Regions from separate parts of the Mesorhizobium sp. M0678 genome, predicted to be linked through region 1. Evidence: riboswitches for the same ligand, from Rfam matches in the RefSeq annotation. Region 1 holds a riboswitch; the other holds the start of a gene.

What was found. A riboswitch is a leader RNA that binds a small molecule or an ion and turns the genes downstream of it on or off. The one in region 1 is predicted to bind S-adenosylmethionine.
Region 2: it holds a riboswitch for S-adenosylmethionine, as region 1 does, so the genes downstream of both, metX (homoserine O-acetyltransferase MetX) here and NKI29_RS26525 (O-succinylhomoserine sulfhydrylase) in region 1, are expected to answer to the same signal.

Annotation. Positions count from the first base shown of each region.
Region 1 is NZ_JAMYPT010000020.1:61,640-77,390, forward strand. It holds gene chvE (multiple monosaccharide ABC transporter substrate-binding protein) at 1-901, shown strand, start outside; gene mmsA (multiple monosaccharide ABC transporter ATP-binding protein) at 1,001-2,533, shown strand; gene mmsB (multiple monosaccharide ABC transporter permease) at 2,530-3,822, shown strand; gene araD1 (AraD1 family protein) at 4,013-5,005, shown strand; gene NKI29_RS26515 (hypothetical protein) at 5,033-5,485, shown strand; gene NKI29_RS26520 (2'-deoxycytidine 5'-triphosphate deaminase) at 5,502-6,596, opposite strand; SAM riboswitch at 6,732-6,809, shown strand; gene NKI29_RS26525 (O-succinylhomoserine sulfhydrylase) at 6,880-8,070, shown strand; gene NKI29_RS26530 (glycosyltransferase) at 8,107-9,261, opposite strand; gene apaG (Co2+/Mg2+ efflux facilitator ApaG/CorD) at 9,488-9,880, shown strand; gene NKI29_RS26540 (Hsp33 family molecular chaperone) at 9,887-10,897, opposite strand; gene argF (ornithine carbamoyltransferase) at 11,060-11,971, opposite strand; gene NKI29_RS26550 (aspartate aminotransferase family protein) at 11,986-13,185, opposite strand; gene NKI29_RS26555 (GcrA family cell cycle regulator) at 13,541-14,065, shown strand; gene NKI29_RS26560 (magnesium and cobalt transport protein CorA) at 14,264-15,271, opposite strand; gene phoU (phosphate signaling complex protein PhoU) at 15,388-15,751, opposite strand, start outside.
Region 2 is NZ_JAMYPT010000010.1:123,142-138,892, reverse strand. It holds gene NKI29_RS19460 (cell division protein FtsX) at 1-243, shown strand, start outside; gene NKI29_RS19455 (YdcF family protein) at 332-1,096, shown strand; gene NKI29_RS19450 (pyridoxamine 5'-phosphate oxidase family protein) at 1,112-1,732, opposite strand; gene NKI29_RS19445 (LysR family transcriptional regulator) at 1,864-2,772, shown strand; gene NKI29_RS19440 (lysophospholipid acyltransferase family protein) at 2,880-3,680, shown strand; gene NKI29_RS19435 (LysE family transporter) at 3,708-4,328, opposite strand; gene NKI29_RS19430 (aldo/keto reductase) at 4,407-5,354, opposite strand; gene NKI29_RS19425 (quinone oxidoreductase family protein) at 5,699-6,679, shown strand; gene NKI29_RS19420 (gamma-glutamylcyclotransferase) at 6,699-7,232, opposite strand; gene NKI29_RS19415 (DUF2125 domain-containing protein) at 7,346-8,347, shown strand; gene NKI29_RS19410 (prephenate/arogenate dehydrogenase family protein) at 8,482-9,417, opposite strand; gene hisC (histidinol-phosphate transaminase) at 9,424-10,533, opposite strand; SAM riboswitch at 10,673-10,750, shown strand; gene metX (homoserine O-acetyltransferase MetX) at 10,827-11,996, shown strand; gene metW (methionine biosynthesis protein MetW) at 12,112-12,726, shown strand; gene NKI29_RS19390 (hypothetical protein) at 12,857-13,204, shown strand; gene NKI29_RS19385 (DUF1330 domain-containing protein) at 13,290-13,610, opposite strand; gene NKI29_RS19380 (SDR family NAD(P)-dependent oxidoreductase) at 13,845-14,591, shown strand; gene NKI29_RS19375 (RNA polymerase subunit sigma-70) at 14,634-15,659, shown strand; gene NKI29_RS19370 (DUF1194 domain-containing protein) at 15,678-15,751, opposite strand, start outside.

The sequences.
Region 1 (15,751 bases):
GGGCTACACTGTCGACCTGCAGTACGCGCAGGACGACATTCCGAACCAGCTCAGCCAGCTGGAAAACGAAATCACCAAGGGCCCGAAGGCGCTGATCATCGCTTCGATCGACGGCACCACGATGGGCGATGCGTTGCAGAAGGCGAATGACGCCGGCGTTGTCGTCGTCGCTTACGACCGCCTGATCAAGAAGACGCCAAATGTCGACTACTACACCACCTTCGACAATTTCGGCGTCGGCGTCATCCAGGCCAAATCGCTGCTCAAGGGTCTCGGTTATCCCGAGAAGAAGGGCCCGTTCAACATCGAGCTGTTCGGCGGTTCGCCGGACGACAACAATGCGTTCTTCTTCTATAACGGCGCCATGTCGGTTCTTCAGCCGCTAATCGACGACAAGACCCTCGTCGTGAAGTCCGGCCAGATGGGCATGGACAAGGTCGGCACGCTGCGCTGGCTGGCGGCAACCGCCCAGGCCCGTATGGACAATCTGCTCTCCGCCAACTACTCGGACGGCAGCCGCGTCGATGGCGTGCTCTCGCCCTATGACGGCCTGTCGCGCGGCATCATCGCTTCGCTGCGCGCCGTAGGCTACGGCACCGCCGATCAGCCATGGCCGATCGTCACCGGACAGGACGCCGAGACCGCTTCGGTCAAGGCGATCATCGCCGGCGAACAGTATTCGACGGTGTTCAAGGACACCCGCGAACTCGCCAAGGCGACGGTCGAACTCGTCGATAAGGTGCTCTCGGGCGGCAAGCCGGAAGGCCTCGACACCACGACCTACAACAACGACGTCAAGGTCGTTCCCTCGATCCTGTTGACGCCGCATGACGTCGACAAGTCGAACTACCAGGCCCTGGTGGTCGACTCCGGCTACATCAAGGCCGAAGAACTGAAGTAATCGCGGTTACAAAGCCTGGGGTCCTGCGCAGGCAGGGCCCCTTTTCGTTGGCGAGCCAGCCCGGTATTGTTTGCGGACCTCGCAGGAGTGGTATTCTCAATGGCATCGACGATTTTGGAGATGCGCGACATCACCAAGACGTTTCCCGGCGTCAAGGCGCTGTCGAACGTCAAGCTCATGGTCGAGGAAGGCGAGATCCATGCCGTGGTCGGCGAGAACGGCGCCGGCAAGTCGACGCTGATGAAGGTGCTGTCGGGTGTGTATCCGTCCGGCACCTATGACGGCCAGATCATCTATCGCGGCGATGAGTGCCATTTCAAAGGCATCCATGACAGCGAGCGCAAGGGCATCGTCATCATCCACCAGGAGCTTGCGCTGGTGCCGATGCTGTCGATCGCCGAAAACATCTTTCTCGGCAACGAGCACGCCAGATACGGCGTCATCGACTGGAATGCCAATGAGGCGCGCACCAGCGCCCTGCTCAAGAAGGTCGGCCTCAAGGAGGACCCCAACACGCTGATCACCAATATCGGCGTCGGCAAGCAGCAGCTGGTCGAGATCGCCAAGGCGCTCAGCAAGGAAGTGAAGTTGCTCATTCTCGACGAGCCGACCGCGAGCCTGTCCGAAAAGGACAGCCAGGCGCTGCTCGATCTGCTGCTCGAATTCAAGCGGCAAGGCATCACTTCGATCCTGATCTCGCACAAGCTCAACGAGGTGAACCGGGTCGCCGACAAGGTCACCATCATCCGTGACGGGCGGACCATCGAGACGCTGGCCAAGAAGGACATCTCGGAGGACCGCATCATTACCTCGATGGTCGGCCGTTCGCTCGACGACCGCTATCCGCCGCGCGAGCCGAAGATCGGCGAGACCGTTCTCGAAGTGAAAAACTGGTCGGTCTACCACCCCATCCATGCCGAGCGGCAGGTCATCAAGGGTATCAACCTCAACGCCCGCAAGGGCGAAGTGGTCGGCATTGCCGGGCTCATGGGCGCCGGCCGGACCGAGTTTGCCATGAGCCTGTTCGGCCGGTCCTATGGCCATCGCATCACCGGCGAGGTGTTCCTCAACGGCAAGCCGATCGACGTCTCTTCGGTGAGCAAGGCGGTGGAACACGGCATTGCCTACGTTACCGAGGACCGCAAGACCTACGGTCTCAACTTGATCGACCACATCAAGCACAACATCACGCTGGCCAACCTGCCCGGCGTGTCGCGCCACGGCGTGATCGACGATTTGCGCGAGCTTTCGGTCGCCAACGATTATCGCGGCAGGACCAATATCCGCGCCTCGAGCGTCTACCAGATGACCGGCAACCTTTCTGGCGGCAATCAGCAGAAGGTGGTGCTGTCGAAATGGCTGTTCGCCAATCCGGAAGTGCTGATCCTCGACGAGCCGACACGCGGTATCGACGTCGGCGCCAAGTATGAAATCTATACGATCATCGCGCGTCTCGCCTCCGAGGGTAAGGCAATCATCGTCATCTCGTCGGAAATGCCCGAACTGCTCGGCATCACCGACCGCATCTACGTCATGAACGAAGGACGCATCGTCGGCGAAATGGCGGCAAGCGACGCCAGCCAGGAAAAGATAATGCGCGCCATCGTCCGCGGAGAAGGAAAAGCATCATGAGCACCGAAAGCGCTCCCGGGCCGCAGACCGGCGTTGCCCAGGATCTACAACAGGGACCTCGCATTGCCGTCTCGGCGCTGGTCACCAACCTGCGCGAATACGGGTTGGTGCTGGCGTTGATCGCAATCATGGTGTTCTTCCAGTTCACCACGTCCGGAACGCTGTTCAAGCCGGTGAACCTCAGCAATCTCGTGCAGCAGAACAGCTTCATCATCGTGATGGCGCTGGGCATGCTTCTGGTGATCGTTTCGGGTCACATCGATCTCAGCGTCGGCTCCGTCGCCGGCTTCATCGGCGCACTGGCGGCGATGATGATGGTCATCTGGCCGCTTGGCCCATTGAGCAATCCGCTGGTGGTGTCGATCATCTGCCTGATCGTCGGTGGTGCGATCGGCGCGGCACAAGGCTACTGGATTGCCTATCACCGAATACCGAGCTTTATCGTCACGCTGGCGGGCATGCTGATCTTCCGCGGCATCTGCCAGGCGCTGCTGGGTGGCGGGTCTTCCGTAGGGCCGCTTCCCGTCGGCTTCAAGGCGCTCAGTTCCGGCTTCATTCCGGACCTGATCGGCCCATTGACGCTGATACCGCCAACCGTGAACGCCGCCGGCAAAACCATTGTCGGCAGCGGCCTGACGCTGCACCTGACGACGATCGTGATCGGCCTCGTCGCCGTGCTCGCCTATGCCTATTTCGGGCTCAGGGCACGGCGCACCCGCGAGAAACATGGCTACGAAGCCGAGCCCTTCTCGCTGTTCGTCGTCAAGACCCTGGTGATCAGCGCGCTGGCGCTGTTTCTCGTCTACCAATTCGCCACCTATAGGGGCCTCCCCATCGTTCTCATGGTGATGGGCGTGCTGATCGCGTTGTTCGTCTTCGTTACCAAACGCATGACGATCGGCCGTCGCATCTATGCGATGGGCGGCAATGTCAAGGCAGCCCAGCTATCGGGCATCAAGACCGAACGGCTGACGTTGATGGTGTTCATCAATATGGGCGTGCTGTCGGCACTCGGCGGCCTGATTATCGCAGCGCGCCTGGGGCAGGCTGTGCCGGCGGCCGGCCTCGGCAGCGAGCTCGACGTCATCGCCGCGGTGTTCATCGGTGGCGCTTCGGCGATGGGCGGCGTCGGCCAGGTCATCGGCGCGGTGGTCGGCGGCTTCATCATGGGCGTCATGAACAACGGCATGTCGATCATGGGCGTCAATGTCGATTGGCAGCAGGTGGTCAAAGGCCTGGTGCTGCTCGGCGCCGTCGTCTTCGACGTCTACAACAAGAACAAGGCTTGAGAGGCAACCAGGAGGCATACGGGTCACATCGCGGCGCTGCCGGGCGGCGCAAAGAAGTCCCCCGAGGGACCTGATCCGCGAGCGCAATCCGGACGAAGAATTTCAACCGAGGCGCGGACAGGGTCCGGGCCGCGCAGGGCAGGGTTTGCCAAGAAAGGCACGCCAAGCCCACAATTCAGAGAGGGTTACCATGCTGATCTCACAAATCCTCGACGACGCCGAGACGATCCGCGTCGTTGCCCGCAGCGGCGGCAAGACCCGCGTCATCAACGGCGCCCGCAGCGTCTATTCGCTGGCGATGGAAGCCGCGCGTACCGGCAGCGGGCTTGTCGCCCTGATCGAGCGCAAGGGCTTCGGCGAAACCGTCGATCTCGACGCAGCCTACAAGAAGGGCCGGCTGCTGTCGCCGATCAACCATCCCGATCCGGCGCATCTCCATCTCACCGGTACCGGGCTGACGCATCTCGGCTCCGCCGCGACCCGCGATTCCATGCACAAGAAGCTCAGCACGGACGGCGAGGAACAGCTGACCGATTCCATGAAGATGTTCCGCATGGGGCTTGAGGGCGGCAAGCCGGCGAAGGGCCAGACCGGCGTGCAGCCGGAATGGTTCTACAAGGGCAACGGCACCATGGCGGTGGCGCCCGGTGCGGCGCTTATGTCGCCGGCCTTCGCCCAGGATGCCGGCGAGGAGCCGGAAATCGCCGGGATCTATGTGATCGGCGACGACGGCGCCCCGTTCCGTGTCGGCTTCACCCTGTCGAACGAGTTTTCCGACCACGTCACCGAGCGTGTGAACTATCTCTTCCTCGCCCATTCCAAGCTGCGCAACGCTTCGTTCGGCCCGGAGATCCTGATCGGCGACCTGCCGTCCGACATCCGCGGCGCTTCACGCATCCTACGCGACGGCAAGCTGCTTTGGGAAAAGCCGTTCCTGTCGGGCGAGGCGAACATGTCGCACACCATTGGCAATCTCGAGCATCATCACTTCAAATACTCGGCCTTCCGCCAGCCGGGTGACGTGCATGTACACATGTTCGGCACGGCGACGCTGTCCTTCGCCGACGGCATCAGGACCGAGGCCGGTGACGTATTCGAAATCGAGGCGCAGGATTTCGGCCTGCCTCTGCGCAACCCGCTTGAAATCGAGCAGCCGGTGAAGGTGGCGGTGAAGGCGTTGTAAACTGGTGACATAATTCAGGGGCGAGAAATGAACGGCCTGCGGATTGGCACTGTGTTCGTAAGTTTAGTCCTGTTCCTCGCCTATTTCTCCCCAGCGGCTTACAGCGCCGGACAATGCAGCGCAAGATCCTATCGCGAAGCCCGAATGTCGATGACTGACCGGCTTCTGGCCACCGGCTATTCGAAATCGCAAGTGAGCTTTCTGATGCGCAACGCGGATCGCATGACGTCCGCACTCCGCGCTGACAGACTGAACGACAATGGCAGAGCCTGCGGTATCGACTCCGCCAGAGCCCATGTGCTGGGATGTCTCGGCAAGCAGTTGTTCCCCTTGCAGTCCAGCTCAAGCGCCTCACTTGACGACGAGAAGCAAACCAGAGGTTTTTGGGGGAAGAAGCGATTGGCAGTGCGAGAACTGCTCTTTGTCGGTCAGTTTCATGGCTGCCTTGGCGCCGCGAAAGAATATCTGTTTCGCGGCTGATGGCCTGCGAACAAGATCAGCGGGCGACGCGGAAATGCTTGGACAGTTTCAGGCCCTGCGCCTGATAGTTCGAGCCTAGATCTGTGCCGTAGAGCGCCTGCGGCCGTTTCAGCATGTGCTCGTAGACCAACCGTCCGACGATCTGGCCGTGATCGAGGATGAACGGCACTTCGTGGCTGCGCACCTCGAGCACCGCCCGGCTGCCGGTGCCGCCCGACGCCGAATGGCCGAAACCCGGGTCGAAGAAACCGGCATAATGGACGCGGAACTCGCCGACCAGCGGGTCGAAAGGCGTCATTTCGGCGGCGTAGACTGGCGGCACATGCACCGCCTCGCGCGACACCAGAATATAGAATTCGTCCGGATCGAGCACCAGCTCGCCGGCACCGCTCTTGTAGAGCGGCTCCCAGAAATCGACGACATCCTGCGCGGCGCGCTTGTCGACGTCGACCAGGCCGGTGTGGTGCTTGCCGCGATAGCCGACAAGCCCATCCTTGTCGCCGTCGAGGTCGATCGACAGCGCGATGCCGCCGCCTGAGATGTTGGGTGGTTCGGTGGCGACCAGCATCTCGGCGCGGTGCAACTCGTGCAGCTCGCTTTCTGACAAGAGCGCATTGCCGGTGCGGAACCTGATCTGTGACAGCCGCGAGCCGGTGCGCACGACGATCGGGAAAGTGCGCGGGCTGACCTCCAGATAGAGCGGACCTTCATAGCCTGCGGCGATCTTGTCGAACTCGTGGCCACGGTCGGTCATTACCCGGGTGAAGATATCGAGCCGTCCGGTCGAGCTTTTCGGGTTGGCCGAGGCGGAAATATGCGCGGGCAGCGCCAGGCTTTCGAGCAGCGGCACGATGTAGACGCAGCCGGTTTCCAGCACGGCACCTTCGGCGAGGTTGATCTCGTGCAGCTTCAGCCGGTCGAGCTTGTTGACAACCCTGTAGTCCGGGCCGGGCAAGAAGGAAGCACGCACCCGCCAGGCCTTGTCGCCGAGCCTGAGGTCAAGGCTGGCCGGCTGGATCTGATCGGAATCGAGCGTGCGCGGCGATTTCAGCGCGCCCGTCTGGAACAGCGCGGAAATATCCTGATCGGGAAGAATGCCTGTCTGCCGCAAGGGTCTGGCTCCGTTCGAACGCCGGGCGAGGTCTTGTTCTGTCGCAGGTCCGACCGTGGACGCCTTTGGCACCTGCTTGGTACAACCCTCTTAATCATGCCGGCAATTGACGCAAGCGTGGCGCGGGTCTAAAGCTCGTTATCCCGTGGTGATTTGGCCGGTCGGCTTGCAGCCACGTTAAACAAGTCGCTAAAGGACCGTCGGGCCGCAAGGCCATATGGACCGGTTGCGACTTTCGCGACCGGTTTTTTGTTGTTTGGACCAATTTTGGTGTTTGGATGGAATGATGACCAAGAAGCGCGACTGGAAGCCTCAGACCGCACTCGTGCATGCCGGGACGCTGCGTTCCGGCTTCGGCGAGACCTCCGAGGCGATGTATCTCACCCAAGGCTATGTCTACGAGACGGCGCAAGCGGCGGAGGCCCGCTTCAAGGGCGAGGAGCCGGGCTTCATCTATTCGCGCTATGCCAATCCGACGGTCGACATGTTTGAGAAACGCATGTGCGCGCTGGAAGGAGCCGAGGACGCGCGCGCCACGGCATCCGGCATGGCGGCGGTGACGGCAGCACTGCTGTGCAGCGCCAAGGCGGGCGACCATATCGTCGCGGCGCGCGCGCTGTTCGGCTCCTGCCGCTGGGTGGTCGAGACGCTGGCGCCGAAATACGGCATTGAGGCAACGCTGGTCGACGGCACCGACATCGCCAATTGGGAAAAGGCGGTCAAGCCGAACACCAAACTGTTCTTTCTGGAAAGCCCGACCAATCCGACGCTGGAGGTGATCGACATCGCCGCCGTCGCGGCACTTGCCAATTCGATCGGCGCCAGGCTGATCGTCGACAATGTCTTCGCTACGCCCTTGCAGCAGAAACCCCTGCAGCTCGGCGCCCACATCGTCGTCTATTCGGCCACGAAGCATATTGACGGCCAGGGGCGCTGTCTTGGCGGCATCGTTCTGTCGGACAAGAAATGGATCGACGAGAACCTGCATGACTATTTCCGCCACACCGGCCCAAGCCTCTCGCCCTTCAATGCCTGGACGCTGCTGAAAGGCCTGGAGACGCTGCCGCTACGCGTACGCCAGCAAACGGAAAGTGCCGGCCGCATCGCGGATTTCCTCGCCGAGCGCCCGCAAATCGCCCGTGTCATCTATCCTGGCCGTGCCGACCACCCGCAAGCGGCGGTGGTCAAGAAGCAGATGTCGGGTGGCTCGACGCTGATTTGCCTCGATGTGAAGGGCGGCAAGCAGGCGGCCTTTGCCTTCCAGAACGCACTCGACGTCGTGCTGATTTCCAACAATCTCGGCGACGCCAAGAGCCTGATCACCCATCCGGCGACGACGACGCACAAGAACTTGACCGATGAGGCCCGCGCCGAGCTCGGCATCGGACCGGGAACGCTCAGGCTGTCAGTTGGCCTTGAGGACGCCGACGACCTGCTCGAAGACATCGAGCAGGCACTGAGAGTTGCCGGATAAGGGCTGGCCGAATAGAGGCGAGCGGGGACGCGCCGATCAGGCGCCGGACGGGGTCTCTTCCAGCTCCGCGACGGGCTTGGTCTGGATAGTCATCACATTGCCGCGCCAGTCGACGGCGCCGCTCAGCCATCCGCGCGCCCAAATGGCGGGAAGCATCAGGTCTCGCGCCATCATCGCCAGGATGGTGCGCAGCGACAGGTGCCATCCCTTGGCCGAGGCCAAGGCGCATTCCGGCAGGTAGGCCGCGACCAGCACGGCGATGGCGGTTGCCGGCAGGCTGACGCCGGCGTCAGCCGCCGCGATCAGCGCAAGCACCAGCGGCGGCGCTGCGCCGATCAGGATCTCGGGGGCGAAGAACAGCGCGAAGGTGACGCGGCGCAGCCGCGCCCAGCGCGCCTGCCGCGACCAGATCTCGCCAAACGTGCGCCGGCCGAGCGGCTGTTCGAAGGGCGAGGCGACAAGATTGACCCGCAGTCCGAACCCGTTGACCAGCTTGGTCGCGGCGGCGTCTTCGGCGATCTCGGCAGCAAGCGCGCAGATGCCGCCATTGGCGTCGAGCATCGGCTTATTCCACAACATGCTCTTGCCCTGCGCGAAGCCGAGGCCGAGCGCCTCTCCGGCGTACTGCCAGCGTGCCTGCAGCGTGTTGAGAAAGGCGCATTCGACCTCCCCCCAGAAGCCGTCCGGCCGCGAGCCGATCGGCGTCGAGCAGACGAGGCCGGTGTCGTGCCGCCACGCCGCCATCAGGTGCTGGACGTAGTCGCTCGGCATAAGCACGTTGGAATCGGCAAGGATGACCCAGCTATAATGCGCCGCTTCCCAACCCTTCACGCAATTGTTGAGTTTTGGATTGCCGCTGATGCGGTCGTCACCGACTAGAAGACGGGCGCGAATAGCTGGAAAGCGCGCCATTGCGGCGGTGATCGGCTTGACCACCGGGTCGTCGGCATGGGCAACGCAGAAGATGAGTTCGTAGCGCGGCCAGTCGAGTGAGAAGGCGCGCTCCAGCGTCTCTTCGGCAAACGGCTCGACGCCGCGCGCCGGGATGACGATCGATACCGGCGGCGCGTTGGCCGCGGGCGGTGCGATCCTGCCTGGTCGCTTCAGCTTCAGCGAAGCTAACAGGATGCTGGCGAGATTTGAAAGAAGGAGGGCTATGGAAAGGAGGGCGGCTGCGAATGTCGGTTCCATCGAGATCTGGTCACTCCAGAAGTGCCGGCCGCATGACGGCCGTTTTCAACAATTCGACAGAACGCTGAGTCGCCCGGCACAAGCCTGCACACCATCATTGTCATGTGTCACTTAAATGACATTGTTTTTCGGCACCTGCGCTCGAGTCGGGCAAGGAGATGACGCGCATCGTTGATCAAACTGCGCTGAGCGTCGAAGTTCCATCTACATTGCTTTGGAGCAGTTTATGTACAGCGCCGTCACCCGCAACATCGAAGTGCAGGTCAGGCCGTTCTATCTGGAGGATCACTCCGACCCGCCGCAAAACCGCTATGTCTGGGGATATCAGGTGACCATCGACAATCAGTCGGATGAGTTCGTGCAGCTTCTGTCGCGCTACTGGCACATTACCGACGGCACCGGCAAGGTCGAGGAAGTGCGCGGCCCCGGGGTCGTCGGCGAGCAACCCGGACTCAACCCCGGCGACAGCTATCAGTATACGTCTGGATGCCCGCTCTCGACGCCGTCCGGCATCATGGTCGGGCACTACACCATGCGCAACAAGCGGGGCGAGACGTTCGACGTCGCCATCCCCGCCTTCTCGCTCGACTTGCCGGGAATGCGGCGCACCGTCAATTGACGGCCGTCATCCGGCCGCTGCAAACTCCGCCGGGTCGAAGTCATATTGCTTCGAGCAGAATTCGCAGGCGACGTGAATGCTGCCATCCTCGGTGCTGTCCCTGATCTCCTCGGCGGAAAAGCCTTCGAGGATGCCGTGGATCTTCTCCCTCGAGCATGAGCACTGGTCGGCGACCGGCACCCCGCCGAACACGCGGACGCCATGCTCGTGGAAAAGCCGGTAAAGCAGCCGTTCGGCGCCGATCGTCGGATCGATCAGCTCGGTCGGTTCAATAGTACCAACCAGCGCCAGCAGCTCCTGCCAGGAATTGTCGGTCGGGTCGTGGATTTCCTCACGCGGATCGCCGTCGCCACCGGGAAGGTCGGGTACGCGCATGCGCTCCGCCGACTGCGGCAGGAATTGTGCCAGCAGGCCACCGGCCCGCCATTGCTCGCGGGCACCGCCGACGCCGGGCGTCAGAAGCTTGGCAACCGAAAGCCGGAGGTCGGTCGGAATCTGCTCCGACTGGCGGAAATAAGTGCGTGCGGCATCTTCCAGTGTGACGCCGTCGAGCTGGACGATGCCCTGGTAGCGTTGTGTGTGAGCGCCCTGGTCGATGGTCAGCGCCAGGACGCCGCTGCCGAGCAGCGTCTGCGGTGACGTCTCGCCGGCAGAAGTCAAAGCCTGCAGCCGGTCGGCATCGAAGCGGGCATAAGCGCGCAGCGCGTGCGGCGTGGAGAAATCCGCGACCAGCATGTCGACCGGCCCGTCGGTGCGGGTCTGCAGAATGAACTTGCCCTCGAACTTCAGCGAAGTTCCGAGCAATACCGTCAACACACAGGCTTCAGCCAGGAGCCGGGCGACCGGCTCGGGATAGTCGTGGCGGCTGAGAATAGCATCGAGCATCGGCCCGAGCTGGACGGTGCGACCGCGCACGTCGAGCGGGCCGACCTCGAACGGCACGACATGGTCGTCGCCGGCGTAGCCGAATTCGCCGAGCTTGGGTTTATGTTCAGCCAATTGATGAGTTTCCAACATGACAAAGCTCCGGGGCGCGGCGATGCCGCCCTCCGGGGCGCATGCGACGAGACGCGCTCGATTTGCGTGATGCGCCTGAGATAGGCACCACCAACTCCCGGATCAAGGCGGCCCAGATCAAGGCGGCGCAGATCAGGCCGGCCCGGATCACCGCGGCTCGTATCAAGCGCCCAGGCACCAGGCCAAGACCGCCTTCTGGGCATGGAGCCGGTTCTCGGCCTCATCGAACACCACCGAATGCGGTCCGTCGATGACCTCGTCGGTAACCTCCTCACCGCGATGCGCCGGTAGACAGTGCATGAACAGCGCGTCCGGCTTGGCTTTCGCCATCAGTGCCGCATTGACCTGATAGGGCAGGAAGACATTGTGGCCGCGGGCACGGTGCTCCTGGCCCATCGACACCCAGCAGTCGGTGACGATGCAGTCGGCCTCGTGAACGGCCTCCTCGGGCGAACGGCTGAATTTCAGCTTGCCGCCATTGGCTTTCGACCAGTCGACATGCTTCTGGGCCGGTTCGCTGCCCTCGGGCACGGCGACGTTCAGCTTGAAATGGAACCGCGCGGATGCCTCCAGCAGCGAATGCAGCACGTTGTTGCCGTCGCCGGTCCAGGCGATCGTTTTACCGGCCACCGGACCGCGGTGCTCTTCGAAGGTCATGATGTCGGCCATCAGCTGGCAGGGATGGGTCTCGTCGGTCAGCCCGTTGATGACGGGGACCGTAGCGTTTTCCGTCAGTTCCAGCAGCCGGTCATGCGAGGTGGTGCGGATCATGATGGCATCGACATAGCGCGACAGCACCTTGGCCGTGTCGGCAATGGTCTCCGAGCGGCCAAGCTGCATCTCGGTGCCGGTCAGCATGATCGTCTCGCCACCCAACTGCCGCATACCGACGTCGAACGACACGCGCGTGCGCGTCGACGGCTTGTCGAAGATCATCGCCAGCACCTTGCCTTCGAGCGGCTTGCTGCGTTCGCCGGCCTTGAGCCTTGCCTTTCGCACCGCTGCGTCGTCGAGCATGAAGCGCAGATCGCCTTCGGAAACGGCGGAAAGATCGGTGAAATGGCGAAGGGACATCAGAAATTCCAGGATTACTTCGCAGCGGCAGCGACGATGGCATCTGCCAGGCTCTTGGCGCCGGCACGAATGCGCTCGAGCGCTTCGTGGATCTCGGCGTCGGTGACGGTGAGAGGCGGTAGCAGGCGGATAACGTTGTCGCCGGCCGGAACCGTCAAGAGATGCTGGTCACGCAGTGCCACCGTGACCTTGGTGTTGGGCATCGCGCATTTAAGCCCGAGCATCAGGCCGGTGCCCCTGATGCTTTCGATAACATCCGGAAATTCGTCGGCGACGCCAGCGAGCCCCTGCTTCAACAGCAGTGCCTTGCGCCGGACGTCTTCGAGAAAGCCGTCTTCCAGCACCACGTCGAGCACGGCGTTGCCGACCGCCATTGCCAGCGGATTGCCGCCGAAGGTGGTGCCGTGCACGCCGGCGGTCATGCCGACCGCTGCCTCGTCGGTGGCGAGGCAGGCACCCATCGGAAAGCCGCCGCCGATGCCTTTGGCCACCGCCATGAGGTCGGGTGTGACACCCGCCCACTCATGCGCGAACAGCTTTCCGGTGCGGCCGACGCCGCATTGGACCTCGTCGAAAATCAGGAGCAGTCCGTGCTGATCGCAGAGCTGCCTGAGCCGCTTCAGCGATTGCGTCGGCACTTGCCTGATGCCGCCCTCCCCTTGCACCGGCTCGATCAGGATCGCCGCGGTTTCAGGCGTGATCGCCTTCTCGGCGGCATCCACATCGTCGAAGCCGACCTGGTCGAAGCCGTCGACCTTGGGGCCGAAACCTTCCAGATACTTGTACTGGCCGCCGGCGGCGATGGTCGCCAGGGTGCGGCCGTGGAAGGCGCCTTCGAAGGTGATTGTGCGGTAGCGCTCGGGATGGCCCTTGACGAAGTGGTAGCGCCGCGCCGTCTTGATGGCGCATTCGAGCGCCTCTGCGCCGGAATTGGTGAAGAACACCTTGTCGGCGAAGCTTGCGTCGGCCAGCCGCTCGCCGAGCCGGCTCTGTCCCGGAATCTCGTACAGATTGGAGACGTGCCAGAGCTTGGCGGCCTGCTCGGTGAGGGCCGCGACCAGATGCGGATGGCTGTAGCCCAACGAATTCACGGCGATGCCGCCGGCGAAATCGAGATATCGCTCGCCCTTGTCGGTGACCAGCCAGGTGCCTTCACCGTGGTCGAAAGCCAGGGGTGCGCGAACAAAGGTCTCGAAAAGCGCCGAACCGCTCATTATATGCGTCTCCGGAACCGGAAAAATCAAAAAGCCGCCAAAGCGGCGGCCCTTGTGGCTTATCGTGTTTTTCGGCCGTGAAGTCAACGAAAAGGTCGCGCAAGGTCGCGCGGCAAGCCCCCCAGCATAACGCCGGCTCATAAGCGACCGGGCAAGTTGGGGAAAACCGAAAAAACCGATTCGTGTTGGCCTTGGGACTCTTGTCACCGAGTCAGCGCATAAGGTAATTGTAGTAGAGAAATAACTAGATTTCGTGCGGCGGACCTAATCACCCGATATATGTGGTGTCTGCCCGGCAGAAGCCGGGTCGGGAATGGATTCCGATTGCCGCACGTTTCAGCAGGAGCGCGGTCTCATGAACTGGACTGACGAGCGAGTCGAACTTCTCAGAAAATTGTGGTCGGAGGGCCTCAGCGCCAGCCAGATCGCCGCACAGCTTGGCGGGGTCAGCCGCAATGCGGTCATCGGCAAAGTGCACCGGCTGAAACTGTCCGGTCGCGGACGCACGACCGCCTCACCGGCACGCCAGAAGAAGACGGTGCAGGGATCGACGATCCAGAAATCGGTGTCCCGGGCAGCAAGCGCCACGCGCCATGCCACCACCTCGATGTCGATCGGTGCGACCGCGCTCAAGGCGCAGTTCGATGCCGAACCGGTGGCGCGCCACTATATCCGCCCGGTCGAGAACGTCGTCGTGCCGATCTCGCGGCATCTGCAACTTGTCGAACTCAACGAGCGCACTTGCAAATGGCCGAACGGCGATCCGCTTTCGGAAGACTTCCATTTCTGCGGCAACGACGCCGCCGAAACCGGCCCCTACTGCAAGTACCACGCCCGCGTGGCGTTCCAGCCGGCATCGGAGCGGCGGCGGAGCAGATAGTTAGGGGAATAGGGGAGTAAGGCAGTACGGCAGTAGGTGAATTGTAGAGAAGCGCGCTCCCGAAGCGATAGCCTACTGCCCTACTGCCCTACTGCCCTACTGCCCTACTGCCCTACTGCCCTACTGCCCTACTGTCCTACTGTCCTACTGCCCTACTGCCCTACTGCCCTACTGCCCTACTGCCCTACTGCCCTCGCTTCAAAGCCACCCATTCTTGCGAAACCGCCAGTAAAGAAACGTGCAGATCAGGGCAATTGCCGCCAGGACGGCCGGGTAGCCATATTCCATCCTCAGTTCCGGCATGTCGCTGAAATTCATGCCGTAAATGCCGGCGAATGCCGTCGGCACGGCCAAGATTGCGGCCCATGAGGCAAGCTTCTTGGAGATCGCCGTCTCCTGGCTTTGACCGACCAGAAGGCTCGCCTCGAAGGCGAAGGCGAGAACCTCACGCAGGCTGTCGATCTTTTCCTGGACAGTGCGGATGTGGTCGGTGACGTCGCGAAACAGCGGGTGCATGGCTGTGTGGATTTGCGGCAGATCGGCGCTGGTGAGCCGCCGGCAGACCTCCACCAGCGGCAGGGCCGCATTACGCAGGCGCAAGAGATCGCGGCGCAGCATATAAAGCCGTTCGATATCGGAGCCGGTCATCGGTTTCAGCAGAACCTTGTCCTCGATCGCCTCGACCTCGTTTTCGATCTGCTCAAGCACCGGCATATAGTTGTCGACGATGAAATCGAGAATGGCGTAGAGGACGAAATCCTCGCCCTTGGCAAGCGAATGCGGGCAGCTTTCCCAATGCTGGCGAACGGCCGCGTAGGAGGTCGACGGGCCATGCCTGACGCTGACAATGTAGCCCGCGCCGACGAACAGATGCGTCTCGCCGAAGGTGACGCGGCTGTCGATCAGCTGCGCCGTGCGGGCAACGATGAACAGGGCATCACCATATTGCTCGATCTTCGGTCGCTGGTGCGGATGCTCGGCGTCCTCGATCGCCAGCTCATGCAGATGGAATTGCGCCTGGACGCGCAGCAACAAATTGCGGTCGGGCTCCAGCAGTCCGATCCAGACCACGTGGCCCGGCTTCCCGGCCCATTCGCCGGCTTCCTCGATCGGAATGTCGGCGATGCGCCGCCCAGCCGTATAGACGCCGCAAGCGATTATACCCGACATCGGCGGCGCAGGAGCAAACTCGCGGACGTATTCCATCGCAGCCTCCTGAAGGCGGGGCCTTCATCGCGGAACTGAGAAGTCGGCGCGTCGAAAGCTTAGCGCAATTTTCTGTCAGGTGGCGAATCCGAAATTCGCATCAGTTCTGAGAGAACTCACTTCGCTGGTTGGGTTGCGGGAAGAATAATCTTGTCCGTCTTGTCGCCCTTCGGACGATCGGCCGGCATCTGATCGCCGGTGACGATATAGTAGATCGTCTCGGCGATGTTGGTAGCGTGGTCGCCGATGCGCTCGATGTTCTTGGCGCAAAACAGGAGATGTGTGCAGGGCGTGATGTTGCGTGGGTCTTCCATCATGTAGGTCAGCAATTCGCGAAACAGAGAGGTGTACATGGCGTCGATCTGGTCGTCGCGGTCGCGCACGAAACCGATTTTCTCCACCGACCGCGACGCGTAGACGTCGAGTACTTCCTTGAGCTGGGTCAGTGCCAGATTGGCCAAAGCCTCGAGGCCGCGGAAC
Region 2 (15,751 bases), on a different contig from region 1:
GCAGGCGGCGGCGCGGCGATCCTGGTCTTCATCGTCTTCTCCTGGTGGTCGTCACGCAACATGGCAACGCCGCAGGCCGACCAGGCGACCGCCCTGTTCGGCAATTTCGCCATCGGCTCGGCGGGTTATCTCGGGGTCGCTGTCATGGTGCTGGTGATCGGCGCGCTGACGGCGGCAACCTCCCATTTCACCGTGGTTACCTATCTCAGCGACATCGACATTCGCCAGCCGGACGCCGGCTAAAGGAAAGATCGATCACGGATGAAAACGCATCGTCACGAAAATTGCATTTTTTTCCTACCAAAGGCCGTATTTCGGGATTAACCATTTCATGATGGACGTTCGGGACTCGACCGATACCGCTGGATGCATGCCAGTGCTGGTTGCGCGCCCGCCTGTATTCGCCGAGCCTGATGAATTTGCCAAGCCGGGTCAGTTCGCCAAACATGGGCGGCTGCTGGCAGCCCGCTCTTTGCGCATCTCGGCTCTCCTTCTGCTCGCCTTTATGGCGCTGTTTGTCGCCGGCTTCGGCTGGTTCGCCAATACCGTCAGCCGCCTGACTACGCCCGCCAATCCGGCAAGGGCCGACGCTATCATCGTGCTGACCGGCGGCCAGTCGCGCCTCGACGCTGCGATGGGCCTGCTTGCGTTAGGCAAGGGCGAGCGGCTGCTGATCAGCGGCGTCCATCCCTCCGCCAGCCGCCGCCAGCTTCAGGCCGCGACCGGCGGCGACAAGAGGCTGTTTTCCTGCTGCGTCGACATCGACCGCGCCGCGCTCGACACGATCGGCAATGCCGAGGAAAGTGCCAAATGGGTCGAGGACCATGCCTACGGCACGGTCATTCTCGTCACCAACAATTATCACATGCCGCGCAGCCTGCTGGAAATGGGCCGGCTGCTGCACGGCGCCAGGCTCGAACCCTATCCGGTGGTCAACACCAACCTCGAGAATGGCGGCTGGCTGACCAAGCCAGAAGCGCTACGCGTGCTGTTCACCGAATATAACAAATACCTGCTGGCGCTGGCGCGCGGCATCATGCCGGTGAAGCAATCGCCCAACGGCGTCACGCTGGCCGACGCCGCGGGCGGAAGCTGAACGGCACCGGCACTTTTATTCCCTAGCTGCTGCACCCGAGCGCAAGCGTGCGATCTCCTGTTCGAGCCGTTCGATGCGCTTGTCGCGTTCGCCCAGCGCCGCCGCCACGTCGGCCGCTTCGAAACGCTGCGGGATGTGCTGCGAGCAATTTGAATCCCAAGCCGAAACCGTAAACAGGATGACCTGCTCGGGTCGCGCCTTATAGTCTTGCGGCATCAGCTTTGCCGTCAGCTCGGCATCGCCCTCGACGACTTGCGCTTTGCCCCAGATCTTGATGCGCTGCCGGTGCGCATAATCGATCAGGAATAGGAAAGCCTGTCGGTTGTCGCTGAGGTTGCCCTGGGTGATGAACTGCCTGTTGCCGGAAAAATCGGCAAAGCCGATCGTCCGTTCGTCGAGCACCTTGAGGAAACCGGCAGGCCCGCCGCGATGCTGGATGTAAGGCTGCCCGTCCGCATTGGCGGTCGACAGAAAGACGCTGGTCTGCGCCTCGATGAAGGCGGCGAGATCGGGCGTGATTGCCGCCTGCCAGCCGCCACGCTCCTCGACACGGGCATAGGCCTGGCGCGAGCCCTTGCGCGCCTGAATCGCCTTCACCGTCGGGGTGAAAGCAACATCGCTGGTGTGAGCGTTCATGGAAGCCTCCTCAAGCGCCGAGCTGCGCTGCATTGCTAGTCAGGAAATAGGTCCTTCCATCTTCGAGATGCAGATGCCATATCTGCAATCTATCCTTCCGTTTTTCGGGAGGGCAACTTTTCGGGAGAGCTATGGATCGCCTCCAGTCCATGTCGCTTTTCGTTGCCGCGGCAGAGACAGGCAGCCTCTCGGCTGCCGGGCGCCGCTTCGGCATTCCGCTGACGACGGTCAGCCGCAAGGTTTCGGACCTGGAAAAGCACCTGAAGACACGGCTGTTGAACCGCTCGGCGCGGCAGCTGTCGCTGACCGATGCAGGCCACGCCTATCTCGCCGCCTGTCGTCGCATTCTCGATGAGGTCGGCGAGGCCGAGCGAATAGCCGCCGGCGAATACAATGCCCCGACCGGCGAACTGATCGTCACTGCGCCGATCGTCTTCGGCCGCCTGCATGTGCTGCCGGTCGTCACCAGCTTCCTCTCCGTCTATCCTGAGGTAGGTGTGCGGCTGACACTCGCCGACCGGATAACCCAGTTGGTCGAAGAGCACATCGACCTCGCCATCCGCATCGGCGAGCTTGCCGATTCGAGCCTGATCGCCACCCGCCTGGGTTCAATCCGCCGCGTCGTTTGCGCGAGCCCGGCCTATCTCGCCGAGCACGGCACGCCGAAAACGCCGCAAGAGCTTGCAGCGCACAGTGCCATCACCTTTGAAGGGCTCACCGCTGCCAGTTGGACCTTCGCCACCGGCAAGGCCGAATTCGCCGTGCCGGTCCGCTCCAGGCTACGGGTCAACACCGCTGAGGCAGCGATCGATGCGGCGATTGCCGGCGTCGGCGTGACGAGGCTGCTTTCCTACCAGATCGCCGCCGCAGTCCGGTCGGGTACGCTGCGCCCGGTGCTGCAAGAGTTTGAGCCCGACCCATGGCCGGTGAGCCTCGTCCATGCCGGCCAAGGGCTACTGCCGGTGAAGCTGCGCGCATTCCTCGACTTCGCCGCCCCGCGCCTGAGACAGCGCCTGCTGCAGGCCGCGTGGCAAACGTGAAGAAGACGGCCCATCGCAAGGCCGGGCCGATCGCCCGCCTCGCAGCGTTTCCTTTTTGCCGGCGCTTGGTGTAACCAACGCACACCTCCTCACCGGGCACATGCTGTATGCTGTATTTCCGCTCGCTGGCGTTCAATCTCGCCTTTTACCTCAATTTGATCGTCCAGATGATCCTCTGGACCCCGTATTATTTCCTGTCGCCACGCCATCGCGCCTGGTTCGTGCCGAAATTCTGGTCGCGCACCAGCATGTGGCTCTACGACAAGATCGCCGGCACCAGAAGTGAGATCACCGGCCAGGAAAACCTGCCTGAAGGCTCCTTCATCCTGGCGCCGAAGCACCAGTCCTTCTGGGACACGATCGCTTTCCTGCCGTATCTCGACGATCCCGTTTACATATTGAAACGGGAGCTGACCTGGATCCCGTTCTTCGGCTGGTACATTTTGAAGATGCGGATGATTCCTGTCGACCGCGGCAGCCGCTCGAAGGCATTGAAGACGGTGATCGCCGCGACCAAACAGGAATTGGCGCGCAATCCGCGCCAGCTGATCATCTATCCCGAGGGCACCCGCCGGGCGCCGGGCGACGAACCGGTCTACAAATACGGCATCGTCGAACTCTACGCGCAACTTGGCATTCCGGTGGTGCCGGTCGCTCACGTCGCCGGCCTCTATTGGCCGCGCCGCAAGTTCCTGCGCTATCCCGGCACGATCAAGGCGCGCTTCCTGCCACCGATCCCGCCCGGCCTCGGCAAGGACGAATTTATGCAACGGCTGATCGGCGAGACGGAGGCCGCCTGCGACCAGCTTCTCGTCGAGGCGGCGCAGACGCCGAACCCGCCGCCGATGCCGCCGACGGCAATGAAACGGCTTGGTGAGCTGGATGCGAAACCTGAATTGAAAGGCTGAAACAACGGCCTCAGATGCCACAAAGACTTATGGCAGGGCAGCCAGCGCGGCCGTCGCAACCAGCGTCACGGCAAACACCAGATTGATGATCCGCGACGCCAAGGGTTTGCGCAACAAACGTGCAAAAGCCGCGCCGGCGAGAAGCCACAAGAGATGAATGGCAACAATCATCAAGGCGAGGACCGCCAGCTTGGCTGAAATAGCAAGACCGCCGGTGCCGGAAGACGCGCCGGCAAACACGGCGGCAATCGCCACATAGGCTTTCGGATTGGCAACGGCCAGAAGGAACCCGCCCAGGAAAGTGGGAAGCGCCGCCCCACCAATGCGTGCCGCCAGTGGCGGCGTCGTCGCTATCTTGAACGCCAGATAGAGGATGTAGGCTGCTGACGCGACCGCCAACAGCGCTGCGAGCTTCGGCAGCGCGGTGAGAACGGCCATGATGCCCGTCGCCACCACCAAAAGCACGAGGACCGTCCCGACAACGATTCCCGAGGCATAACGGAGCGAATCGCGCAGGCCGAATGCGGCGCCGATCGCGGTGACACTTATCGTCGCCGGCCCCGGGCTGCCCATAACGATGGCCGATGCCAGCACAAGCGCCAGCAATTGCTGCCATAGCTGCTGATCGAGAAGACCCTGTCCGGCCATGCGACGTCCCTGCATCCTGCGACGATGCAGGGACGGTAGGGCAAGGCAGCGGCGCCGGTCTTGAACGATCGTGCGCGGCTATGCGCTGGCCTTGTCGAGCTCGGCGATATCGTCCGGGCTGAGCTGCAACGACGCGGCACGCACCAGGCTGTCGAGCTGGTCGAGCGTCGTCGCGCTGGCGATCGGAGCGGTGACGCCGGGCCGTGCCATGACCCAGGCAAGCGCCACTTCCGCTGGCTTGGCCGAATGTCTGGCTGAAACGGCATCGAGCGCTGAGAGAATGCGCATGCCGCGGGTGTTGAGATAGCCTTTCACACCGCCACCGCGCAGGCTTTTGCCGAGGTCGGCCTCGCTGCGGTACTTGCCGCTCAGAAACCCCTTGGCGAGGCTGAAATAGGTGATGACGCCGATGTCCTCGGCCGCGCACAGATCACGCAGCGGACCATCGAAGGACGAGCGGTCGTAAAGGTTGTATTCCGGCTGCAGCACCTCGTAGCGCGGCAGGCCGCGCAGGCTTGCTACGTCGAGTGCGGCCCGCAACTGGGCGGCGTCGAGGTTGGAAGCGCCGGCATAACGGATTTTGCCCTTGTCGAGCAGTTTCTGGTAGGCGCCGAGCGTTTCCTCATAGGGAGTGGCCGGATCAGGCCAGTGCGACAGATAGAGATCGATTGTATCGACCTGCAGCCGCTTCAGCGTGGCGTCGATGGCCTTTTCGATGTAGGCGGCGGACAGATCCCTCTTGCCCTGCCCCATATCCGAACCGACCTTGGTGATAACGACAACCTTGTCGCGGTTGCCGCGGCTTTTCATCCATTTGCCGATAATGGTTTCGGATTCGCCGCCCTCGTGGCCGGGAATCCAGCGCGAATAGGAATCGGCCGTGTCGATGGCGTTGAGGCCAGCGTCGACAAAGCGGTCGAGCAGGTCGAACGAGGTTTTCTCATCGGCGGTCCAGCCGAACACATTGCCGCCCAGAACCAATGGCGCGATGGATAGGTCGGTGCGACCGAGACGACGTTTCTGCAAGGCTGATCTCCATGGTGATTCATGCTGGGGCGGGTGGGAGCCGCCGACCGAGCTAACCTATGTCGCACCGTGGCAACGTCAAACGCATAGCCTCTTTTCCAGCCCGCCGGCGCTTCACAAAACCGCGACCCGCCGCGCCGTGTCGGGCTTCAAGACGCTGTCCCGAATTTCCAAACCAGTACCCTCTGAGGAAACAATCTGGCAAGTTTAGCACATAGATTGTCAAATCTGCCAATTCAGACCTTTGCCGGCCGGCCATAGGTTCCGCGGCGCCGACGCAAATCTCGGCACGGTCTGGCCAAGCCCGGACTGTTTGCCCCGGATCGTTTGTTGTGGAGACCGGAATGAAAGCAATTGTATTTGACGCCATCGGCTCGCCGCGCGACGTGCTCTATGTGGACGACCTGCCGATGCCGCGGATCGGCGACGGCGAAGTGCTGGTCAGGATGGTCTCGGCCTCGATCAATCCGGGCGACTTCCTGTTTATCCAGAACCTCTATCCCGAACCGAAGAAGCCGCATTTTCCCCGGCAGATCGCGGGAAACCATGGCGCCGGCATCGTCGAAGCCGTTGGCGCGGACGTTTTGCTGGAACCGGGCACGCTTGTCGCATTCAGCTATTATGGCAGTTGGGCCGAGTACGCGGCGATTCCCGCCGAATGGCTGATCCCGTTGCCTGCCGGCTATCCGGTCGAACGCGCCGGGCAGATGGTGAACCCCATTACCGCGTGGGATCTGCTGGTGGATTCCCGTGTGCGGCCTGGCCAGTGGCTGGCTGTCACGGCCGGCTATTCGTCGATTTCGACAATGGTGATGCAGTTCGCCCAACGACGCGGCATCAACGTCATCGCGCTTGTGCGGCGCTCGCACCAAAGCTTCGACCTGAAGACGCTTGGCGTCGGCGCCATTCTTGACCTTTCGGACTTGAAGACAAGTATCCGGGAAGCGGTGATGGATATCACCGGTGGCGCCGGATTGAACGGGATTATCGACAATGTCGGCGGACCTGTCAGCGGCGAATTGATCCGCACCCTGGCGCTCGGCGGGCAGATGGTGATCAATGGCGGCATGAGTGCCGAGCGCTTCGAGCTGCACAATTTCGATGTCTTGCTGAGCGGCGTCGAGATCAGGGCGAATATCTATCGCTATTTCTTTTCGCCGCTGGCCGAAGCCGACCGGCCTGTGCTACGCGAGATTATCGACACCTTCGGCCAGCCCGGCTTCCACGTTCCTGTCGGCGGTCTCCACCCGCTGACCGAGTTCAAGCTTGCCGTGGCAAACAGCCTGGATCGCGCCGATCTTGGAAAACAGATTTTCAGGATGTAGCCCGCTCACGACACCGAAGCTACGTCGCGACCCGTCTTGTCACGTCTTCCAGCCAGTGGTCGCTTATACCCAGTGCTTCGAGGTGCTCCAGCGTGCTGAGCACGTAATCCTCATTCCTCCCCGACTGGCCGACGGCGCCGCGGACGACGGCCGCCGCCTCGGCTGCGTCGAGCGCACCGGCATATTGCTCATGGCTGCGGTCCACGACATAGGCGACGGCGTCGACCGTCTCGCCCCCATCCGTTTTACCCTTGTCGAGGCGAACGCTGAGCACACGTTCGAGATAGACGTTGGTGACCAGCTCGCGTTCGCGCAGATAGGTAATGACCTCGTTGCGCAGCTCGCCTGGAACCCGGAACGCGAGCCCGATGCAGGAGCCGCCGCGGTCGAGGCCGAGCACCAGGCCCGGCCGTTCGCGCGTGCCGCGATGCACGAAAGAATAGACGCACAGCGAACGGCGGTAGCCATGCAGGCGGGCGCGCCGCGTCTCGACATGCGCGAATCCCGGTCGCCAGATCAGTGAGCCGTAGCCAAAAACCCAAAAATCGCCCATATCGCCAAGCCTGATTGTGACGAACCACCCACCGGTGGTGTTTCAGTCCGTCTACCTGTTGTTGCCGCAAGCGACAGCCCGCCCGTGCCACCCGCGTTAACGAAAGCCGCAGCATGACGTCAAGTGACGAGCGCCCGCCGCCCAGCCAACGTCGCCGCCTGTTGTGGCTTGCCGCTTTCATTCTCGTGCTGTTCGGCATCTACAGCGCGGGCTGGTTCTACCTGGCGGACCTGGTCGAGAGCGCGACCGACAAGGCGGTCGCCGATCTCGACGACAAAGGCATCAGGGCCGACTGCGCCAATCTCGCGGTCAGCGGCTATCCCTTCAGCTTCACCGTTTCCTGCGACAGCCTGGCTTACGAGGACGACAGCCGCAACGTCGCGGCATCGACAGGCAAGATCAACGCCGCCACGCAGATCACGCGGCTTCTGTCGCCTGCCGCCGAGCTCAGGGGGCCGCTCAGGACCTCAGTTCCCGGCATGACCCCGCTCTGGATCGACTGGGATGATCTGCGGGCCGACATGAAGCTGTCCTGGCCGCTGCCGAGGCGCCTCTCGCTGCAGACAGAAGGCCTGTCCGGCCAGACCGATCCGGCAGACGACACCGATCCCGTCTCGCTGTTCAGCGCCGGAACCGCCACGGGACAATTGCGCCCAAACGGCCCGGACATCGACTATGCCGGCAATTTCACCGATCTTGAAATCGACGCGGCGGCCATCGACGGGCGCGTCTTGCCGCCGCTGGACGGCAGCGGCGACCTGACGCTGAAGAACGGCGTGACACTGATCAAGGCAAATCCGAAGAGCCTTCGCGGCCAGGCCGCCGAAATCCACAAGCTCGATCTGTCGTCCGGAACCGCGCGCATCACCGTTTCCGGACCGCTGTCGGTCGATGACGACGGTCTCATAAATGCCGACCTGACAATCAGGCTCAATGATCCGAAGGCCGTGGCGGCAATCCTCGCCACCGCCATCCCCGAGCAGAAGAAACAGATCCAAACCGGCTTTGCCGGACTGGCGCTGCTCGGCAACCAGCCGTCGATGCCGCTGAAGATCGTCAGGGGCAAGGCCTCGCTCGGCTTCATCCCGCTCGGCAAGATCAAGCCGCTCGACTAGAGCAACTCCAGGAAAAGTGTGAAACGGTTTTCCGTCCGGAATTGCGCAAAAACAAAGAGATAGAGCGGTTCGGCGTTTCTGTGAAACGATGAACCGCTGTAAGCCAGGCTGGCCTGCGATCGGCCTGCCGCGGCTTATCCCTTCGGCGGGTGTTCGACTGCCTGGCGGCCGAAATCCGGTACGTCGATATCCTGGCCGGCCTCGATGATCGAGCGGCGGACGGCGCGGGTGCGGGTGAACAGGTCGAACAGTTTTTCGCCGTCGCCCCAGCGGATCGCCCGCTGCAGCGAGGACAGATCCTCGGAAAACCGCGCCAGCATTTCGAGAATGGCGTCCTTGTTGTGCAGGCAGACGTCGCGCCACATGGTCGGGTCGGACGCCGCGAGACGGGTGAAGTCGCGAAAGCCGGAAGCCGAGTATTTGATGACCTCGGACTTGGTCACCGACTCCAGATCGTCGGCGGTACCGACGATGTTGTAAGCGATGATATGCGGCAGGTGCGAAACGATGGCCAGCGTCATGTCGTGATGCTGCGGGTCCATCGTGTCGATGTTGGAGCCGCAGCGGCGCCAGAATTCCGAGAGCTTTTCCAGTGCTGCGGGATCGGTACCGGGCAGAGGCGTGAAAATGCACCAGCGGTTCTCGAACAGTTCGGCAAAACCGGCGTCCGGTCCCGATTTTTCGGTGCCGGCCAAAGGATGGCCGGGGATGAAGTGCACGCCATCAGGCACATGCGGCTGCATCTGCGCGATCACCGATGCCTTGGTCGAGCCGACATCGGTGAGGATGGCGCCCTTCTTCAGCGCCGGCGCGATCTCTGCGGCGACCGTGCCTGAAGAGCCGACCGGCACCGAAACGATAACCAGATCAGCATCGCGAACCGCCTCTTTCGCATCCGTCGTATAGGTGTCGCCAAGGCCGAGTTGGCTCGCCCGTGCCAGCGTCGCGTCGCTGCGCGTCGAAATCGCGACTTGGCCGGCGAGTCCCTCGCGGCGGATGACGCGGGCCAGCGACGAGCCGATCAGGCCGATGCCGACCAGCGCGATCTTTTCGAACATCGGTGAGGTCATGGTGTTCTAGCTTTTCAGGAATGTCGCGAGTGCTGCGACAACGCCGCGATTGGCCTCTTCGGTGCCGATGCTCATGCGCAGCGCGTTCGGAAAACCGTAGCCGGAAACGCGCCGCAATATGTAGCCGCGCGCACTGAGGTAGTCGTCGGCGGCCGCCGCCGAATGCTTTTTGTCCTCGGGAAAGTGGATGAGGATGAAATTGCCGACGCTCGGCGTCACCCGCAGCCCGAGCCCGCTTAATTGCTCGCTCAGCCAGGCCAGCCAGGTCTCGTTGTGCGCGACGCTGCGTTCGATGTGGGCACGGTCGCGGATCGCCGCGATGCCGGCCTCGATTGCCGTCGCATTGACGTTGAAGGGTCCCCGCACGCGGTTGATCGCGTCGATGACGTGCATTGGCGCATACATCCAGCCGATCCGCGCCCCGCCCAGGCCCAATTTGGAGAAAGTGCGGGTCATGACCACGTTTTCCGCGCTGCCCACCAACTCGACGCCGGCTTCATAATCGTTGCGCCGGACATATTCGGCGTAAGCTGCATCCAGCACCAGAAGCACGTTTCGCGGCAGGCCGGCATGCAGGCGGCGGACCTCCTGGAACGGCACGTAGGTGCCGGTTGGATTGTTTGGATTGGCAAGGAAGATGATCCGGGTAGCCGGCGTCACCGCGGCGAGGATCGCATCGATATCGGCGCGTTCATCGGTCTCCTTGACCGTCACCGGGACGGCACCGGCCGACTGTATGTAGATCTTGTAGACCATGAAGCCGTGTTCGGTGATGATGGCTTCGTCGCCGGGCGCGAGGTAGGTCTGCGCCAGCAGGCCCAGAATCTCGTCGGAGCCGTTGGAGCAGACGATGTTCGCCGGGTTGAGCCCGTGCACCTCGGCGATCGCTTCCCTCAGGCGCCTGGCGCTGCCGTCGGGATAGACCGCGAGCTTGTCGGCGACCGCGCGCGCGGCCTCTATCGCCTTTGGCGAAGGACCGAGCGGGTTCTCGTTCGCCGACAATTTATGGACCTTGGCGACACCTTCAGGCGCCGCGCTCTTGCCGGGCACATAGGCTTCGATGTCCATGATGCCGGCGCGGGGCCTTGGACGTGTCTGATCCGGTGTCTGGCTCATTTCATGAAATCCGTCGAGAGTGCCTCCATCCGGAAGCCGCAGCGGAAATACAAGCCGTGGCCCGGAATGTCGAGGGGCCGGCAATTCGGGATCAAGAACTTGCCGTTGACGAAGCCATGCGCGAGTCATAGAAGAACGGCTACAGTTCCGTGGTGATTTGGCCGGTCGGCTTGCAGCCACGTTAAACAACTTGCTAAAGGGCCGTTTGCATCTTGTAACCGGCTTTGCGAAGGCATGGCCGGTTTTTTGTTGCCCAGACCGGTGGACAACTGAAGGCCGGGCAAGGAGATGTGATGGTCGCTTTGCGCGCGCGAAAAACCAACAACGAGGCCGACCAGCCGTCGAGCCCGGTGTTGCGTTTCGGCGCCGACAAGCCGCTCAAGCTCGACGCCGGCACGCTGCTGTCGCCGTTCCAGATCGCCTACCAGACCTATGGCACGCTCAACGACGCGCGCTCCAACGCCATCCTCGTCTGCCATGCGCTGACCGGCGACCAGCATGTCGCCAACACCAATCCGGTGACCGGCAAGCCGGGCTGGTGGGAAGTGCTGATCGGTCCCGGCAAGATCATCGATACCGACCGTTTCTTCGTCATCTCGTCAAACGTCATCGGCGGCTGTCTCGGCTCCACCGGCCCCGCCTCGACCAATCCCGCCACCGCCAAGCCCTACGGGCTCGACCTGCCGATCATCACCATCCGCGACATGGTGCGGGCGCAGCTGATGCTGGTCGAGCATTTCGGCATCGAACAGCTGTTCAGCGTGCTTGGCGGCTCGATGGGCGGCATGCAGGTGCTGCAATGGGCCTCCAGCTATCCGGAGCGCGTCTTCTCGGCGCTGCCGATCGCCACCGGCGCCCGCCATTCCTCGCAGAACATCGCTTTCCACGAGGTCGGCAGGCAGGCGGTGATGGCCGACCCGGACTGGCATGGCGGCAAGTATTTCGAGCACAGCAAGCGGCCGGAAAAGGGGCTGGCGGTGGCGCGCATGGCCGCCCACATCACCTATCTGTCGGAAGCAGCGCTGCACCGCAAGTTCGGCCGCAACCTGCAGGACCGCGAAGCCCTGACCTTTGGTTTCGATGCCGACTTCCAGATCGAGAGCTATCTGCGCCATCAGGGCATGACCTTCGTCGATCGCTTCGATGCCAACTCCTATCTCTACATGACCCGGGCGATGGACTATTTCGATCTCGCCGCCGACCATGGCGGCCGGTTGGCCGATGCCTTCGCCGGCACCAAGACGCGCTTCTGCCTGGTTTCGTTCACCAGCGACTGGCTGTTCCCGACCGAGGAGAGCCGCTCGGTCGTGCACGCGCTGAACGCGGCCGGCGCTTCGGTCTCGTTCGTCGAGATCGAGACCGACCGCGGCCACGACGCCTTCCTGCTCGACGAACCGGAACTGTTCGCCGCCATCAAGGGCTTCATCGCCTCGGCCGCGCGGGCGAGAGGGCTCGGCGCATGACCCCGAAAAGTTGCGGATTGTTCGGATCAGGACCATGTGCCAGGCATCAGCGCATGACCCCGAAAAGTTGCAGGCTTTTCGGATCAGGGTCATGCGTCAGGCAAGAGGCGAACGCATGAGCGTCAACCGCGCCCAGCGCGTCGACCTCGAAGTCGTCGCCGATCTCATCCCGCCGCAGTCGCGGGTGCTGGATGTCGGTTCCGGCGACGGCCTGCTGCTCGAATTGCTGCAGGCGACCAAGAAGGTCGACGGTCGCGGCCTGGAACTGTCGCAGCGCGGCGTCAACGAATGCGTGGCGCGCGGCCTGTCGGTTATTCAAGGCGATGCCGACAAGGATCTCCAATTCTATCCCGACAAGGGTTTCGACTTCGTCGTTCTGTCGCAGACCTTGCAGGCGACCCGCAATCCGAAGCTGGTGCTCGACGAACTGCTCCGGATCGGCAACCGCGCCATCGTCTCATTCCCGAATTTCGGCCACTGGCGGGTGCGCCTTTCGCTGCTCTTCAACGGCCGCATGCCGGTGACCAAGGACCTGCCCTATTCCTGGTACGACACGCCCAACATCCATTTCTGCACCATTCGCGACTTCGTCAATCTGTGCGACGAGCTTGGCGCGACGGTGGAAAAGGCAACCGCGCTCGACGCCAACGGCCAGCGGATCGGCTTCTCCATGCCTTGGTGGTTCTGGAACTTTTTCGGCCAGCAAGCGGTATTCCTGCTGAAACGATAGGTTTGACAGGCAGAAGCAACGAACCTCAGACCTGCGCAAGAAACCATATTTTCAATTTTCAATCCAATGAAGTTGCCCGGCATTCTTTGTTGCTTTAACAGGTCTCAAACGGGTTGGTTTGGGGGAAGCAATGAAGACGTTAGTATTAGCAACAGCTTTGATGTCGGCCACTTTGATTTCCGGATGCACGACGTCGAAGACCGATTTCCAGAATGGACAAGTCGCGTTGAGCGGCAGCCCGGCGCTGAAACGGCAGGCGATCCAGCGGTGCATGACCAAATTCAAGATGCGGTTCGGCAAGGTTGAAAGGGCAAACCTCGCCGCGCTCATGAACGTCCCGGATGCCGGATTGGAACACACGTTCTGCACGCGATTGATGAACGGCTTCGCGAACGGGAGGATCAACTACTCGGATTACCTGGCTGCATTGTCGCATGGCGACATGTCCAACGCGATCAAGGTGCTGCAGGGGCGGTGAAGCTGCCGATGCAGACGCGATCCAAATTCGGTGCCGCCAGATAGATGGCGGCACCATAGACGCCGGTTGTACCCGATCATTCCCCCTATTCAGGCACGTCCGTGGCCTTGTGGGGGTGCTGGACGCCGTCGACGAAGACCACGTCGGACTGGGAATTGCCGGTGCGCAGCGGCAATATCTCCTGATAGGCGGGCGAGTCGTACCATGCACGTGCCTGCTGCCGGTTGGGAAACTCGATGACTATGAGATAGCCCGGCCAGGTGTTTTCAACGATTTCCACCTCGCCTCCGTGCACCACGAAGCGGCCGCCAAACGGTTCCAGCGTGGCATCGATCTTGTGCAGGTACTCGACGATCTGCGGCCCCGGCGTGACCTGGCGCATATGGGCGACGGCGTAGGCGGTCATGGCGTGTCTCCTTGTGGTCGAAGGCCGGACAACCGGCTTGATGGGAGCATTTTGCCGAGACGTAGTGCGCTGGTCGATTACCCCAGAGGTAATGACACTGAATACAAAAGCGACGCGCGGCTGCCGTCACCTGAAAGATATTTCCGCCTGGCACCGATGATTTCCACCCGCCTGCGCTGTCCTTATCGATGAGCGCGTCTGGATGGTCCGGCGGCCGGGAACGAGAGGTGATCCATGGGATCGTTGCAAAATCAGAATGTCGTCGTCGTCGGAGGCAGCCGTGGTGTCGGCCGCTCGATCGCGGAGGCCGCTCTCAAGGAGAAAGCGACGGTGCTGGCCGTCGCCCGCGGAAAACAGGCCCTGGCGCAATTTGCCTGGGAGGTCTCGGGCGTGAAGACGCTCGCGGTCGATGCTACGGTGGACTCCGCCCCGGATAAGGTCTTCGCCGCGCTTGAGCCGGACGTACTGGTGATCTGCGCAGGTGCGCTGGCCCCTTCTGCGCCGGTGCATGAACAGAACTGGAAGGCGTTCTCGGCAAATTGGGACACGGACGTCAAGGCGTCGTTCCTGTTTTGCCGGGCCGCTCTGCGGCGTCCGCTCAAACCGGGGACCCGGATCGTTCTGATCTCCAGCGGCGCGGCTTTGACCGGCGGACCACCGAACGCCGGCGGCTATGCCGGCGCAAAACGCATGCAGATGTTCCTGGCCGGTCATAGCCAGAAGGAGGCCGACCGGCTTGGCCTCGGCCTGCGCTTCATGGCGCTCGCGCCGATGCGCATCATGCCGGAAACCGGCGTGGGCAAAGCCGGCGTCGACAGCATAGCGGCCTATATGGGCATCCAGCCGGCGGACTTCATCGCCGCCATGACCGACATGCAAACGCCGGCCGATGTCGGACGGGCGGTGGTCGCACTCGCCACCGGCCAGCCGCAAGGCAGTTCCTTCATGGTGAGCGGTAGCGGGCTTGCCCCGGCCGCCTGAGGGGCGCGTAATGCAACGCTCGCTCGTAACCGCACAAGCCACATGACAGACGCTCAACCACCTCTGGAACCATCACGCCAGCCGATCCTCGATCGGCTGGCCTTCGAGAAGGTCACGGCCGCGCATCGCCGCGAGCTCAAGCTGCATTGTTATCGCATGATGGGTTCGCTGCACGAGGCCGACGACCTCGTCCAGGACGCGTTGCTTCGCGCCTGGCGCGCAAGATCGGAGTTCGACGGGCGAGGTTCGGTTCGCGGTTGGCTCTACATGATCGCGACCAACGCTTGCCTCAACGCCATCAAGGCGAGGTCGAGGGCGCGTCGCATTCTCCGGGAACCCGGACGGCAGCCCTCGCACGGGGCGGCCATAGGCGGGCCTGTAGCCGACATCGCCTGGCTGGAGCCCTACCCCGACGCCGAGCTTCCAGACGTTGCCGGCAGCGAGCCAGGTCCGGAAGCCCGTTACGAGAGCCGCGAGGCCGTCCAGCTCGCCTTCGTCGCGGCGATCCAGGATCTGCCGCCCAGGCAGCGCGCCGCGCTGCTGCTTGCCGACGTCCTCGGATGGTCGGCTGTCGAGACGGCGCGTTTGCTGGGCGGATCGACGGCTTCGATCAACAGCGCGTTGCAACGGGCCCGCGCAACGCTGGCGGCGCGCTATCCTCAGGGACGGCCGGCCAGCCGATCACGGCCCAGCCCCGAAGAAGGCCTGCTGCTCGAACGCTACATGCAGGCCTGGCAGGCCGCCAATCTCGACAGCTTGATCGAGCTGCTGCGTGAGGACGCCATCTACACCATGCCGCCTTGGCGTGAATGGTATCAAGGCCGCGAAGCGATCCGCGGTTTCTTCGAGACCGTCTGGCCTAAGTTTGGCGGCTTCCGCACACTGGCCAGCCGCGCCAATGCCCAGCCGGCGGTCGGGGTTTATTCCCGCAGCCACGACGGCCCTGAATGGCGGGCCCATTCCCTGCATGTGTTCGACGCAGCCGAGGGCGGGATCGCTTCCTTGACGATCTTCATAGGGCCGCTCGGGCCATCTCTGTTCCCGGCCTTCGGCCTGCCACCAGCCTAGCTTACCCCTGGGCCAGCCTTATCGGTCGAGTTCCGGGAAATATGGGTCCGAGAAAAACCTTCGGTCGCGCTCGCCTTGCAGGCAGTCGATCG